4 regions of the Uliginosibacterium sp. 31-12 genome follow, and region 2 is predicted to be linked to each of the others. Evidence: predicted binding sites of a transcription regulator. Region 2 holds the regulator's gene; each other region holds the start of a gene.
What was found. Region 2 encodes sigma-54, which starts transcription at its own class of promoters, with help from an activator protein. Its sites were predicted from a motif close to TGGCACGCTTNCTGCTNA; they were not measured.

Region 1: Q3Y64_RS16285 (ammonium transporter) is a predicted target of sigma-54. The motif match lies at 2,298-2,315, and genes of this name have one in related genera.
Region 3: Q3Y64_RS16025 (circularly permuted type 2 ATP-grasp protein) is a predicted target of sigma-54. The motif match lies at 1,647-1,664, and genes of this name have one in related genera.
Region 4: nifB (nitrogenase cofactor biosynthesis protein NifB) is a predicted target of sigma-54. The motif match lies at 1,564-1,581, and genes of this name have one in related genera.

What each region holds. Positions count from the first base shown of each region.
Region 1 covers NZ_JAUOOA010000009.1:96,998-100,459, reverse strand. The annotation lists gene Q3Y64_RS16290 (electron-transfer flavoprotein:ubiquinone oxidoreductase) at 174-1,811, shown strand; gene Q3Y64_RS16285 (ammonium transporter) at 2,348-3,462, shown strand, end outside.
Region 2 covers NZ_JAUOOA010000006.1:33,627-37,088, reverse strand. The annotation lists gene lptB (LPS export ABC transporter ATP-binding protein) at 1-678, shown strand, start outside; gene Q3Y64_RS12275 (RNA polymerase factor sigma-54) at 713-2,221, shown strand; gene raiA (ribosome-associated translation inhibitor RaiA) at 2,240-2,569, shown strand; gene Q3Y64_RS12265 (PTS sugar transporter subunit IIA) at 2,705-3,190, shown strand; gene hprK (HPr(Ser) kinase/phosphatase) at 3,159-3,462, shown strand, end outside.
Region 3 covers NZ_JAUOOA010000009.1:39,943-43,404, reverse strand. The annotation lists gene Q3Y64_RS16030 (GGDEF domain-containing phosphodiesterase) at 1-1,260, opposite strand, end outside; gene Q3Y64_RS16025 (circularly permuted type 2 ATP-grasp protein) at 1,765-3,156, shown strand; gene Q3Y64_RS16020 (alpha-E domain-containing protein) at 3,172-3,462, shown strand, end outside.
Region 4 covers NZ_JAUOOA010000010.1:99,856-103,317, forward strand. The annotation lists gene Q3Y64_RS17210 (hypothetical protein) at 50-562, shown strand; gene Q3Y64_RS17215 (DUF5710 domain-containing protein) at 1,070-1,375, opposite strand; gene nifB (nitrogenase cofactor biosynthesis protein NifB) at 1,614-3,122, shown strand; gene Q3Y64_RS17225 (4Fe-4S dicluster domain-containing protein) at 3,168-3,440, shown strand; gene Q3Y64_RS17230 (ArsC/Spx/MgsR family protein) at 3,442-3,462, shown strand, end outside.

The DNA.
Region 1 (3,462 bases), on a different contig from region 2:
CCATAAACCATTCAAGCTGCGGTAAAAATCAGTCTTGGCGAGCGAGCACAGCAAGCGCCGAAGCGGAGCCCCCCTCCTCTGCTGCTGAATCAGCACGGCCGATAGACCGGCTGTCTCAGCAGAGAAGCCATCTCAATACACTGCAAACGCGCGCCCTTGTCTGAAGAATTACCATGACCCGCGACCTCATCGAATACGACGTACTCATCATCGGCGCCGGCCCCGCCGGCCTCGCCGCCGCGATCCGCCTGCGCCAGCTGGCCGTCAGCAGCGGGCGGGAAATCTCTGTCTGCGTGCTCGAAAAAGGAGCCCAGATCGGCGCCCACATCCTCTCCGGGGCGGTGATCGACCCCATCGCGCTGGATGAACTCCTGCCGGACTGGCGCACGCTCGGCGCGCCGCTTCAGACCCAGGTCAGCGAGGATGAAGTCGTCTGGCTCAGCGCGCAGCACGCCCTGCCCGCACCGCACTGGAGCCTGCCGCCACAGATCGACAATCGCGGCCTTTACGTTGGCAGCCTCGGCGAGCTGTGCAGCTGGCTCGGCACGCAGGCCGAGGCACTCGGCGTCGAGCTCTACCCGGGCTTCGCCGCCGCCGCGCCCTGCTACAACGAGGCCGGCGCGCTGATCGGCGTGCTCAGCGGCGACATGGGCCGCAATGCAGCCGGCGAAGAAAGCACCCGCTTTGCGCCCGGCATCGAAATCCGCGGCCGCTACACCCTGGTCGCCGAAGGCGCGGGCGGCTCACTCACGCGCGCGCTCGAAGCCCGCTACGGCCTGCGCGAAGGCGTCGGCGAAAGCCACTACGGTCTGGGCATCAAGGAGCTGTGGAGGATCCCGGCCGAGCGCCACCGCACCGGCAGCGTCAGCCACTTCCTGGGCTGGCCGCTGGGCGGGGAAGCCGGCGGCGGCGCGTTCCTCTACCAGTACGGTGAAGACCGGGTCGCCCTCGGCCTGGTCACCCACTTCGGCTACCGCAACCCGCAGCTCTCGCCCTTTGACGAACTCCAGCGCCTCAAGACTCACCCGCGCATCGCCGCCCTGCTCGCCGGTGGCGAGCGCCTCGGCTACGGCGCCCGCAGCATCAACGAAGGCGGCCTGCAGTCGCAGCCCCGCCTGAGCTTTCCGGGCGGCCTGCTGCTGGGCTGCGCGGCAGGCCTGCTCAATGTGCTGCGCATCAAGGGCACGCATACCGCGATGAAGTCCGGCATGCTCGCCGCTGAAGCGGTCGCCGCCGCCCTGCAGGGCGGGCGTGAGCATGACGAGCTGGCGGATTTCCCGGCCGCCGTGGCCGCCTCCTGGATCGGCCGCGAGCAGCGCGACACGCGCAACGTGAAGCCACTGCTGTCGCGCTTCGGCACCGTGCTCGGTTCGCTCTTCTGCGGCGTCGAAATGTGGCTACTAGCCCTCGGCCTGCGCCTGCCCTGGACGCTACGCCACCCAGCCCCGGCGCGCAGCAAGATGGCCGCCGCAGGCGACTACCCAGCACGCCCGCCGCTGAAGCCGGACGGCGTGCTGACTTTCGACCGCAACAGTTCCCTGATGCTCGCCAACATCCGCCATGAGCACGACCAGCCGCCCCATCTGCGCCGCCAGAACACCCCGGCCCAGGAAAGCGTGCGGGTGATCCGCTTTGCTGCCCCCGAAGCCCGCTACTGCCCGGCCGGCGTGTATGAGCGGGAGGGCGACACGGTACGCATCACCAGCCAGAACTGCCTGCACTGCAAGGCCTGCGAGCTCAACGACCCAGAGCACAGCCTGCTCTGGCACCCGCCCGAAGGCGGCAGCGGCCCGCAATACATCGGGATGTAACGGAGTCAGGGGCACGCGGCTTGCCGTCGCTGCGGCTTTGCCGCACAGCCCCGCTCCACCCTGGGCCTCGCCGGATGAAGCCGGCCCTACAAAATCCCACCCGCCACAAGCCCGGCGCCCACAGGCACACAGAGTTTCGTAGGTGCGGCTTCAGCCGCACAGCCCCATGCCCACCCCGGGCCTCGCCGGCTGAAGCCGGCCCTACAAGCTCAAAACCATCCCCACAGGCACGGCTACGCGCACAGACACGCGGCTTTTCGTAGGGCCGGCTTCAGCCGGCGGGGCCCAGACGCCAGCACAGCCCCCCCCGCCAGCAGACGCCCCGCTGCAGTGCAAAACCCTTTGCACCAAATGCATCGACACCGCCTCATGCGGTGCATGTACAAGCACCGCTTGCGTGCATAAACGAAAGGTGTATGCACATATATGGCGCATCCACAGCTCGACATGTTCAAGTAAGCCATTGATTAATGAAGAAATAAACTCTGGCTCAGTTCATGCTTTAAGCAGCGCTTCCGTGCAATACGAGGTCCAAAATGGAGCAGTTTCAAACTTCCGCCAACGTGCTTTTCGTGCTGCTGGGCGCCATCATGGTGCTGGCCATGCACGCTGGCTTCGCCTTTCTTGAGCTTGGCACCGTGCGTCGCAAGAACCAGGTCAATGCCCTGGTCAAGATCCTGGTCGATTTCTGTGTCTCGACAATCGCCTACTTCTTCATCGGCTATGGAATCGCCTACGGCGTGCATTTCTTCAGCGGCGCGCAAAGCCTGATGGTCAATAATGGCTACGAGCTGGTGAAGTTCTTCTTCCTGCTCACCTTCGCCGCCGCCATCCCGGCCATCGTCTCCGGCGGCATCGCCGAGCGCGCGCGCTTCTCGCCGCAGCTAGCCGCCACCTTCCTGCTGGTGGGCTTCGTCTACCCCTTCTTCGAAGGCATCGTGTGGGCCGACAAGTTCGGTATCCAGCCGGCCATCGAAGCCGCACTGGGCGCCAAGTTCCACGACTTCGCCGGCAGCGTGGTGGTGCATGCCGTAGGGGGCTGGATCGGCCTCGTCGCCGTGGTGCTGCTCGGCGCACGCCGTGGCCGCTACAACAAGGATGGCGCCATCGCCGCCCACCCGCCTTCAAGCATCCCCTTCCTCGCCCTTGGCGCCTGGATCCTCACCGTGGGCTGGTTCGGCTTCAACGTGATGAGCGCCCAGAAGCTCGAAGCCATCACCGGCCTCGTCGCCGTGAACTCGCTGATGGCGCTGGTCGGCGGCACCCTCACCGCGCTGGTGATGGGCAAGAACGACCCGGGCTTCGTGCATAACGGCCCGCTCGCTGGCCTGGTCGCCGTCTGCGCCGGCTCGGACATCATGCATCCGCTGGGCGCCCTGGTCGTAGGCGGCGTGGCCGGTGCGTTGTTCGTCTACATGTTCACGCAGGTTCAGAACCGCTGGAAGATCGACGACGTGCTCGGCGTATGGCCCCTGCACGGCCTGTGTGGCGCCTGGGGCGGCATCGCCGCCGGCATCTTCGGCCAGCAAGCGCTGGGCGGTGCGGGCGGCGTGAGCTTCTGGGCCCAGCTGATCGGCACCCTGGCCGGTATCGCAATCGCCGTGATCGGCGGCGGCATCGTGTACGGCACGATCAAGAAAATCGCCGGCCT
Region 2 (3,462 bases):
CGCACCGTGGTGCACGACGTGTCCTTCGAGGTTGGCAGTGGCGAAGTGGTGGGCTTGCTGGGGCCGAACGGCGCAGGCAAGACCACCTGTTTCTACATGATCGTCGGCCTCGTACGTGCCGATGGCGGCAAGATCCATCTCGATGGAACCGAGCTCACCCATTGGCCGATCCACAAACGGGCGCACCAAGGGCTCTCCTATCTGCCGCAGGAAAACTCGGTGTTCCGCAAACTTACGGTCTCCGAGAACATCATGGCGGTGCTGGAGTTGCAAAAGCTCTCCAGCGCAGACATGGCAAAACGTCTGGATGAGCTGCTGGATGAACTCAACATCGGCCATTTGCGCGAAGCGACCGCTATGTCCTTGTCCGGCGGTGAGCGCCGCCGCGTCGAAATCGCGCGTGCGCTGGCCACCCGTCCGCGTCTGATCCTGCTGGATGAGCCTTTTGCCGGCGTTGATCCGATTGCAGTGATTGATATCCAGAAAATCATCAGTTACCTCAAGGCGCGCGGTATTGGCGTGCTGATTACCGACCATAATGTGCGCGAAACCCTCGGTATTTGCGATCACGCCTACATCATCAATGCGGGTGAGGTGCTGGCTGGCGGCAAACCGGCAGAAATCGTGCAGAATGAACAGGTACGGCAGATTTACCTTGGCGAACACTTCCGCCTCTAGGCTTGGCCGCTCCGCACCTCCCCGTCTGTAAAGAATGAAACCCTCGCTTCAGCTCCGCCTTTCCCAGCAACTTGCGCTCACCCCGCAGTTGCAGCAATCCATCAAGCTGCTTCAGCTGTCCACGCTCGAACTCAATCAGGAGATCGAACGCATCCTGCTCGAAAACCCGATGCTGGAGCGTGAAGGCGGTGACGAAGAAAGTGATGGACCCGTCCCTGTCGAGGCGGGCGAAGCCAGTGTGGCGACGGCGGGTGAGGAATACCGCATCGAATCCTCTGCTTCATCCTCCGGCGATGAGGATTTCGAGTCGCCGAGCGTGACGGACATGCCGGACAACATCGGAGAGGCTTACGACAGCGTTTCGGATGATGATATCGGCGAAGCTGCCGAATGGCGCACGGAAGGCGCCTCGCGGAATGGCGGTGGGGACGACGATGATTCCGACTTTCAGGAATTCCAGGCCGCCGCTACTTCCTTGCGGGATCACCTGCTGGGGCAGGTCGCCCTGATGCCGCTGGTTGATCGTGATCGTGCGCTGGTGCAGCTGATCATCGAAGCGCTGGACGACGACGGTTTGTTGCTGCAGGACCTCGAGGAACTTCTGCCGCTGATTCCGGCCGAATGGGAAGTAGAACTCGATGAGTTGAACATTGCCTTGCATCAGGTCCAGAACCTTGACCCCGCCGGCATCGGCGCTCGCAACTTGCAGGAGTGCTTGCTCCTGCAGATTCGCGCTTTGCCGGAAAGTGCCACGCGCGATCACGCCATGCTGATCGCGGACGGCAATCTGGAATTGCTGGCTGCGCGCGATTTCGCGCGCCTCAAGCGGCGCCTGGGCTGCAATGATGATGCCTTGCGCGCAGCTCAGGAACTCATTTGTCATTTGAATCCGCGTCCGGGGGCTCAATTTGCACCGATGGAAACGCGCTACGTGATTCCGGACGTGGTGGTGCGCAAGCAACGTAGCGGCTGGACGGTGAGCCTCAATCCAGAGGCCATGCCGAGACTCAGGATCCATCGGGTCTACGCCGATATACTTCAACAGAACAGGGGCGTAAGTAGTTCCTTATCGGGACAGCTGCAGGAAGCCAAGTGGCTGATCAAGAATGTGCAGCAGCGATTTGACACCATCCTGCGTGTTTCGCAGGCCATCGTCGAACGTCAGCGCCAGTTCTTTGATCATGGTGAAGTGGCCATGCGTCCGCTGACCCTGAGGGAAATCGCCGAAGAGCTGGAGCTGCATGAGTCAACGGTGTCGCGGGTGACCACCCAGAAGTACATGGCCAGTCCCCGCGGTGTGTTCGAACTGAAATACTTTTTTGGCAGTCATGTTTCCACCGATACCGGTGGTGCATGTTCAGCAACGGCGATACGCGCGCTGATTCGCCAGCTGGTCGCGGCCGAAGACGGGAAAAAACCCCTGTCGGATGCCAGGATTGCCGAATTGTTGGGCCAGCAGGGTATCGTGGTGGCACGCCGGACGATTGCGAAATACCGGGAGTCGCTGAATATTCCGCCGGTCAGTCAGCGCAAGTCGATCTAACAGGAGAGGAGTAGTTTTATGAATCTCAACATCACCGGCCATCATCTGGAAGTCACTCCCGCTTTGCGCGAATATGTGGTTTCCAAGCTCGATCGGGTGATTCGCCATTTCGATCATGTTACGGCGACCCATGTGACCCTCTCGGTACAGAAACTTAAGCAGAAAGCAGAGGTGACTGTTCACGTGCGCGGCAAGGATATCCACGTGGAAAGTGAAGACGACGACCTGTATGCCGCCATTGATGCGCTGGCAGACAAGCTGGATCGTCAGGTTCTCAAGCACAAGGAAAAGATCAGCGATCACAACCGTGAATCGATGAAACGGCAAGGCGCTGAGAGCGCCAGCTGAAGCGCTGGACGCAGCCGGTCTGGACAGGCAGAATTGTCCGGCCGGCGATGGTTGAGGCTTTCTGCCTCAACCGCTCTGAAACCCAGAAAGCGGCGAGCTCCGGTCCGGAGACTCGCCGCTGTGCTGTAAAGACTCATGAACCTGATTTCGCAGATCCTTGACCCCGTGCGCATCCGTGTCGATGTAGCGGCCTCCGCGCGTGACGGCCTGTTCGCCGCCATTGGCGAGCTGTGCGAGCGCGACAGTGGCCTCGCGGCCCGCAAGCTGGTGGATGCACTGAACCAGCGCGAAAAGCTTGGTTCGACAGGGCTTGGGATGGGAATTGCGATTCCGCATCAGCGCATCAAAGGTCTCAAAGAGCCGCTGGGCGCTTTCCTGCGCACAGCTAGCCCGATCCCTTTTGATGCGCCGGATGGGTTGCCGGTCAGTCTGTTCTTCGTGATGCTGGCGCCGGAGCAGGCCAATGAGACCCACCTGCGTCTGCTCGCCGAACTCGCCCAGATGTTCAGTGACAAGGGGTTTCGTGACACCCTGCTGAGCGCACCAGATTCCGCCGCCATTGCGGCAGCCTTCCAGAACTGGAGCCTCCATGCGGCGAGCGAGCGTAGCTCAGCTGTTTGAAGTCAATCGCGCAGCCTTGCAGCTGCGCCATGTGGCCGGGCGTTTGGATTCCTTCCTGTCGGTGTCTGACAATCGGGTGTGGCCCGCTGATCTGGTTGGCCACCTCAACATGATTCACCCGAATCGTTTGCAGATCCTCGGTGAGGCTGAGTTCGCCTGGGCGCGCCGGCAGAGCCGGGATAAGCTCGATCTGCACATGATGGATCTTTTTGCCGCCACCCCGCCCGGCATGATCGTGGCAGATGACTGTGAAGTGCCCGAGCTCTTCCGCC
Region 3 (3,462 bases), on a different contig from region 2:
GGCGAAACAGAAGCCCTGGCCATATTCGCAGCCTAGGCTGCGCAGTTTCTGGCGTACCTCTTCGGTTTCGATTCCCTTGGCGATCACCGTTTTGCCCAGGCGCCGCCCAAGGCTGACCAGGGTCGCGACAATGGCGGCATCCGCTTCGCTGTGGCAGACCTTGCTCACGAACGCTGCATCGATCTTGAATTCCTGCACCGGCAGATCCCGCAGCGCCAGCAGGGAGCCGTTACCGCGCCCAAAATCATCGATCGTCAGACACACGCCCGCCGAGGCCAGGCTGAAGAGCACGCGCAGCGCGCTGGCCGGTAGCACCGCCAAGCCTTCGTCCCGCAGCTCCAACGTCAGGCATTCCGGCGACAGACCCTGCGCCTGCAGGCGGGCCAGAATCAGCTGATCGAGGCCCTCGCGCGCCAGCAGAACCGGCGCAAAGTTCAAGGACAGACTGAGTGCCACGCCCCGCTCACGCCAGTTGCGGATCTGCAGCAAGGCCTGATCGAGCAGGCGCAGGCTGAGGCCTTCAAGGGCCGACTCATTGGTGGCCAGATGCATGAATTCTGCCGGCGGCAACAGACCCAGATCAGGATGGCGCCAACGCGCCAGCGCCTCGACCCCCACCGGCAAACCACTCACGAGGTTCACCACCGGCAGGAAGCACAGTACGAACTCGTTCTGCTCGATGGCCATGCCAAAGCGCTGCCCCAGCGTTTCGCGCACCTCGGGTAACACCCCCTCGGCCAGCACCGCCATGACGATGCCTTTGCGGCCACGGCTGGCCTGATACAAAGCGCTATTTACCACCCGCAGCAGTTGATCGCCGCTCTTGCCATGGCCGGGGTAGAGCGCCATGCCGGCGCGCACCTCGCGCCCGGCGGCCTCGCCCAGCGCCTCGCTCAGGGCCTCGAAAATCTTGCCGCCGACACGCGTCGCGCCTTCTTCATTGGCCACATTCAGCAGCACAGCGAACTGGCGCCCTTCCAGCCAAGCCACGGTGTCTGTCAGGCGTACCGTGATGCGCAGTGCGGCGGCCGCGGCAGCCAGGCCGGAGAGCGGATCTTCGGTGGGGCCGAGGTCCAGCAGCATGACGGCGAAACTGGAGCGCTGGCGCTCGGCCATCCGGATCGACATGTCGAGGCGCCGCAGGAAGGCCTCGCGATCCGGCAAGCTGGGCACCCCGGCAGGGTTGGGTGCAAAAGCGCGTGGCGCTTCATCGAGCAGGCGTTTGCGCAGATCGGTGTCGCTGGCAGCATTGAGCATCATTTCAGACTCGCGTGAGGGTTGATGCGGGTGCTGCAGGATCCCGCCAATTCGACTGGCCACCCTAATCCAAAGTGATAGATCTCTTCAAGCAGGACTTACCTGCATGAACCGCCCCGCGCGCCAGACGGCAAGCTCCTCCCTACGGGGTACAACAGCCTCGCCGGCAGCGCGGTTTTCTCACCGCAGCAACGACACCGCAGGCGAACGCGGCCATCAACCCGCCACGCTCCCGCTCAGTAGCACCGGCCGGGCTTCACAACGCCGCAACACCCTCTGGGCACACTCCGGCATGCTGCAACGCACCAGCCTGAACACGGCCCGGATTGCATGCACCAATCTGGCTCATGGCTATATGTCTGCTTACGCAAACAGGCGCTTTGCACGCATGGCACGCTTCTCGCAATGGCAATGGTGCCGACATAACAGCTCCAGCAGGAGACACGCGTGGCCCCGATTCAGGCTCAAACCCAAGCAAGCCCGGCGCAAGCCCGGTTTTACGATGAAATGAACAGCGCCAGTGGAGAGCTGCGCACGCACTACCAGGGCTATGTGGACTGGTTCGACGGGATGAGTGCGGAACGCATGACGCGCAAGCGCCAGGAAGCCGATGCACTGTTCCGCCGCTCCGGCATCACCTTTGCAGTGTATGGCGATGAGGCGGGCGCCGAGCGCCTGATCCCCTTCGACGTGATCCCGCGCATCATCCCTTCGCACGAATGGCTGGCCCTCGCCGACGGCCTGCGCCAGCGCGTCAAAGCACTCAACGCCTTCATTCACGACATCTACCACGGCCAGGAAATCCTCAAGGCCGGACGCATCCCGGCCGAGCAGGTCATCTCCAATGCCCAGTACCGCCCCGAGATGCAGGGCGTGGACGTGCCCAACAACATCTACGCGGCGATTGCCGGGGTGGATATCGTGCGTGCCGGCGCCGGTGAGTTCTACGTGCTGGAAGACAATCTGCGCGTGCCCTCCGGCGTCTCCTACATGGTCGAGAACCGCAAGATGATGATGCGGCTCTTCCCCGAACTCTTCGCCAGGAATCGCGTCGCCCCGGTCGAACACTACCCGGATCTCTTGCTCGACACCCTGCGTGCCGTGGCGCCCAAAGGCGTGCTCGACCCGGTGGTGGTGGTACTCACCCCGGGCAGCTTCAACAGCGCCTACTTCGAGCACGCCTTCCTCGCCCAGCAGATGGGCGTCGAGCTGGTCGAGGGGCAGGATCTCTTCGTGCGCGACGAGCAGGTTTTCATGCGCACCACGCAGGGGCCGCAACGCGTTGACGTGATCTACCGCCGCATCGATGACGACTTCCTCGATCCGCTCGCCTTCCGGCCGGATTCGATGCTTGGCGTACCCGGCATCCTCTCCGCCTACCGCGCCGGCAACGTAACGATCTCAAATGCCGTCGGCACCGGCGTGGCCGATGACAAATCGATCTACCCGTATGTTGGCGAGATGGTGCGCTTCTACCTCGGTGAAGAGCCCATTCTCAACAATGTGCCCACCTACATGCTCAGGAAGCCCGAGGATCTCGCCTACACCCTCGAACACCTGCCCGAACTGGTGGTGAAGGAAGTCCATGGCGCTGGCGGCTACGGCATGCTGGTCGGCCCGGCCTCCACCAAGGCCGAGATCGAGGACTTCCGCCTGCGCATCCTCGCCTCGCCCGAGAAATACATCGCCCAACCCACCCTGTCGCTGTCCACCTGCCCAACCTTCGTGGATGCCGGCATTGCGCCGCGCCACATCGATCTGCGCCCCTTCGTGCTCTCTGGCAACGAAGTGCGTTTCGTGCCCGGCGGCCTCACCCGCGTGGCATTGAAGGAAGGCTCGCTGGTCGTGAACTCCTCGCAAGGCGGGGGCACGAAAGACACCTGGGTGATGGAAAACTGAGGGAGAACAATGAGCATGCTCAGCCGCACCGCCGATCACCTGTACTGGATGGCCCGCTACATCGAGCGCGCCGAAAACCTCGCCCGCATGCTGGACGTGAACAACCGCATGCAACTGCTGCCGCAGAGCGAACGCGAAGTCGAGCGCCTGTGGCGCGAAACCCTTGATTCCGTGGGTGTGCTGGAGAGCTACTTCAACACCCATGGCGAGAAGCTGGTGCCGGCCGAAGTCGTGCACTTCATGGCCCTCGACCGCAACAATCCCGGCAGCATCTACTCCTGCCTGCGCAGCGCCCGCGAGAATGCC
Region 4 (3,462 bases), on a different contig from region 2:
GAAGCCAATCTTCGCTGGTCGGTCGTGCCATGTTAGGGAGCACGCGCCGATGTTAGGCGGCAAAACTGATCCCTATAACACGTTAGCAGCACCTCTTAATCTCAAAAGGCCCTATGCAATGATCACAAACCAAGAAGAGAAGGCGGTTGAGTTAGTTCGGAAAATTCGCGTAGATCGAGACCCAGTAGATATCTCTGTCAAACACAAGATGGAAGGGTTTGATGGCACGCTCTATTTTGTGCACTGGAAAAGCAACAAGGAAGGAAAGGAATACGACACAATTTCTTTCTTCGGGCAAGGCGATCCAGATGGCGTATTCCTTTGGCAAGGAGAAGACGCGATCAAGTATTTCTCGAAATGCAAATTGCCAACAACCACCGAGAAAGTTGCACGCTTCGCTTTCAGGGCCGACGGCGTAACTGCAATCATTGCTTTTCTAATCGTCGTGACGATTTGTTTTTTGGCCGTCACAGGCAAGGCGGACACGCCCGCTGTTTTAGCAAATGCGCTTACCTCAGTACTGGCCTTCTTCTTTGGTAGCAAAGTAAACAAAAAGGAGTGAGGCAACTGGCTGCTAACCATTCCGTCGAGAGGGACCGCCCACAAGCTGCGCTTGTGGGTTCCCTTCGCGGCTTCGCCGCTACGGCGGCCCCTCACGTCAAACGTTAGGGCTAAGCAAAATAGAGGAGGTCTGTCGGTGCGGCATTTATATGTCGGAGTTCTAATTAGCGCAGCGTTTATTACATCGTTTTATTCGCTAGTGGGCGCGGGGCTCTGCCTATTGCTGGCCTACTGCATCTGTACGGCAGACGGTTCCCCCCGCTCAAGCGGTGCAGATGGACCAAGTGATTTCGGTTCGTCCGATAGCGCCGATTGTGGCGGCGATGGCGGAGGAAGTTGCGATTAATCACTTACTCCCAAAAGAGCCAGGTAGCCAGGTAGCCAGGTAGGGTGCGCAAATTCTTTTTCTTGCGCACGCGGATCAAGGCCTCACTCACACCCTGCGTAACTTAAACGCTGGAGGGTGCGCAAGCCTTCGGCTTTCACACCCTACAAATTGAAGCTCTGCTTACACAGACGCTTCACGGCATTTGGCACAGTCCTCCCAGGGCAGGCATTCGCACACACGCGGCCGCTCCACGTACTGGCTGCCCACATGCAGTTTGCCGCTGGTTTCCATCTGGGATTTTGCCGGCGCACGATTTTGCGGAGCGGTGGCACTCGCTGCATCGCGCGGGCTGGGCGACCACTTCGCGAAGGGCGCCATGTCTTCCTTGTCGATCACGTACCAGAGTTTGTTGGCCGCGTCCCAGCGGGCGCCCAGTTTCTTGGCAGCATCCTTTTCCGCAAAGGGAACCTTCAGGTCGAATCTCATGTGGGGGTCTGGCTCAAAGACAGCGGGCACGCATCATACGTGACAAGCCTGTCAGACCGGATGGTCTGCCGCGCGGGAAACCGCGCTCGGGGTCGCTGTGCCCTTCCCCACAAACAACTCTGTCACCAAGCCGACACAAAGCCTCCACGAAGCCAACAAGCCATTGATCCGTAAAGGCTTCCGGCCATGGGCACGGCATTTGCTGAACTCTTCGCAAACAGCACATCGGGAGTCCAGCATGTCCGCCCCCAGCCTTTCCCAGATTCTCGGCACTCCGCTCAGCGCGCCGCCCGCCCATTCCGGTTGCAGCGCCGGCAGTTGTGGCAGCAAGCCCTCCCGGGTGGCCGGCCTCACGGCCGACATCCAGAAGAAGGTACAGGATCATCCCTGCTACTCCGAGGAAGCCCATCATCACTTCGCCCGCATGCATGTGGCGGTGGCGCCCGCCTGCAACATCCAGTGCAACTACTGCAATCGCAAGTACGACTGCAGCAATGAATCGCGCCCGGGCGTGGTGTCCGAAGTGCTGAGCCCTGCTCAGGCGATCAAGAAAACTCTGGCTGTCGCCGCGGCGATCCCGCAGATGAGCGTGCTGGGCATTGCCGGGCCGGGCGACGCCCTGGCCAATCCGGCCAGAACCTTTGAAGTGTTCCGCGCGTTGCAGCAGCGCGCACCGGACATCAAGCTCTGCCTTTCCACCAACGGCCTGATGCTGCCGCAGTATGTGGAGCAGATCGCTGCCGCCAATGTGGATCACGTCACCATCACGATCAACTGCATTGATCCGGACGTGGGCGCACAGATCTATCCGTGGATTTTCTGGGAGCATCGCCGCGTCAGCGGCCGCGAGGCCGCCGAGATCCTCATCGCCCAGCAGCAGAAGGGCCTCGAGATGCTGGTGGCGCGCGGCATCCTGGTAAAGGTCAATTCGGTGATGATCCCCGGCATCAACGATGAGCATCTGAAGGAAGTCTCGCGTGTGGTGCGTGCCAAGGGTGCTTTCCTGCACAACGTGATGCCGCTGATCTCGGAGGCCGAGCACGGCACCCACTTTGGTCTCAGCGGCCAGCGCGGCCCGACCCCGGCCGAGCTGCAGGCCCTGCAGGATGCCTGCGCAGGCGACATGAACATGATGCGCCACTGCCGCCAGTGCCGCGCCGATGCGGTAGGCATGCTCGGCGAGGATCGCGGCGCTGAATTCACGCTCGACAAGATCGAGGCCATGGAGATCGATGAAGTGGCCGCAATGGCGCGCCGCGTGGCCCTGCGCGCTTCGATCAATGCCGAGCTGGAAGCGAAACGAGCCGCCCGCCATGCTGCGCCGGTGGTGCAGATCAAGGCGCCGAGCCGCGGACGCCCGGTGCAGATGGCGGTTGCCAGCAGCGGGCAGGATCTGGTCAATCAGCACTTCGGCCATGCGCGCGAATTCCTGATCTACGAGGCCAGCAGTGCCGGCGTGCGCTTTCTCGGCTCACGCCGCGCCGCGCAATACTGCGGCGGCGAGAGCGAGTGCGGCGAGGCCGAAAACACCTTGGCCCGCACCATCGCCACCCTGGCGGACTGCGAAGTGGTGCTGTGCTCGCGCATCGGCTTCGAGCCCTGGAGCAAGCTGGAAGCAGCAGGCATCCAGCCCAATGGCGAGCACGCCATGGAAGGGATCGAGGCTGCGGTGCTGAGTGTCTGGCAGGAGATGCTGGTTGCGGGCAAGCTCGAGCGGGCTCCGTTTGCGGAACAGATGCGGGCATGAAACCTGCAATGAATGGCTTGAGCCAAGCCGGCAAGAGGTCCATGCATGGCACTCGAAATCGTTGAAGGTTGCGTCAATTGCTGGGCTTGCCTGCCCGTGTGCCCGAATGAGGCCATCCTTGAGGCCAGTCCGCACTTCCTGATCGATGGCGCTTTATGCACCGAATGTGTGGAGGCGTATGCCACACCGCAGTGCGCGGCAATCTGTCCGGTTGAAGGCGTGATCCTCGACGAGCTGGGGGTCGCACTGAATCCGCCCGGCTCGCTCACGGCTTGCATCGCTGCGCTGGCAGCACCCGAAATACGGAAAGGAGCATGAGATGGCCACCGTTCACTTCTGG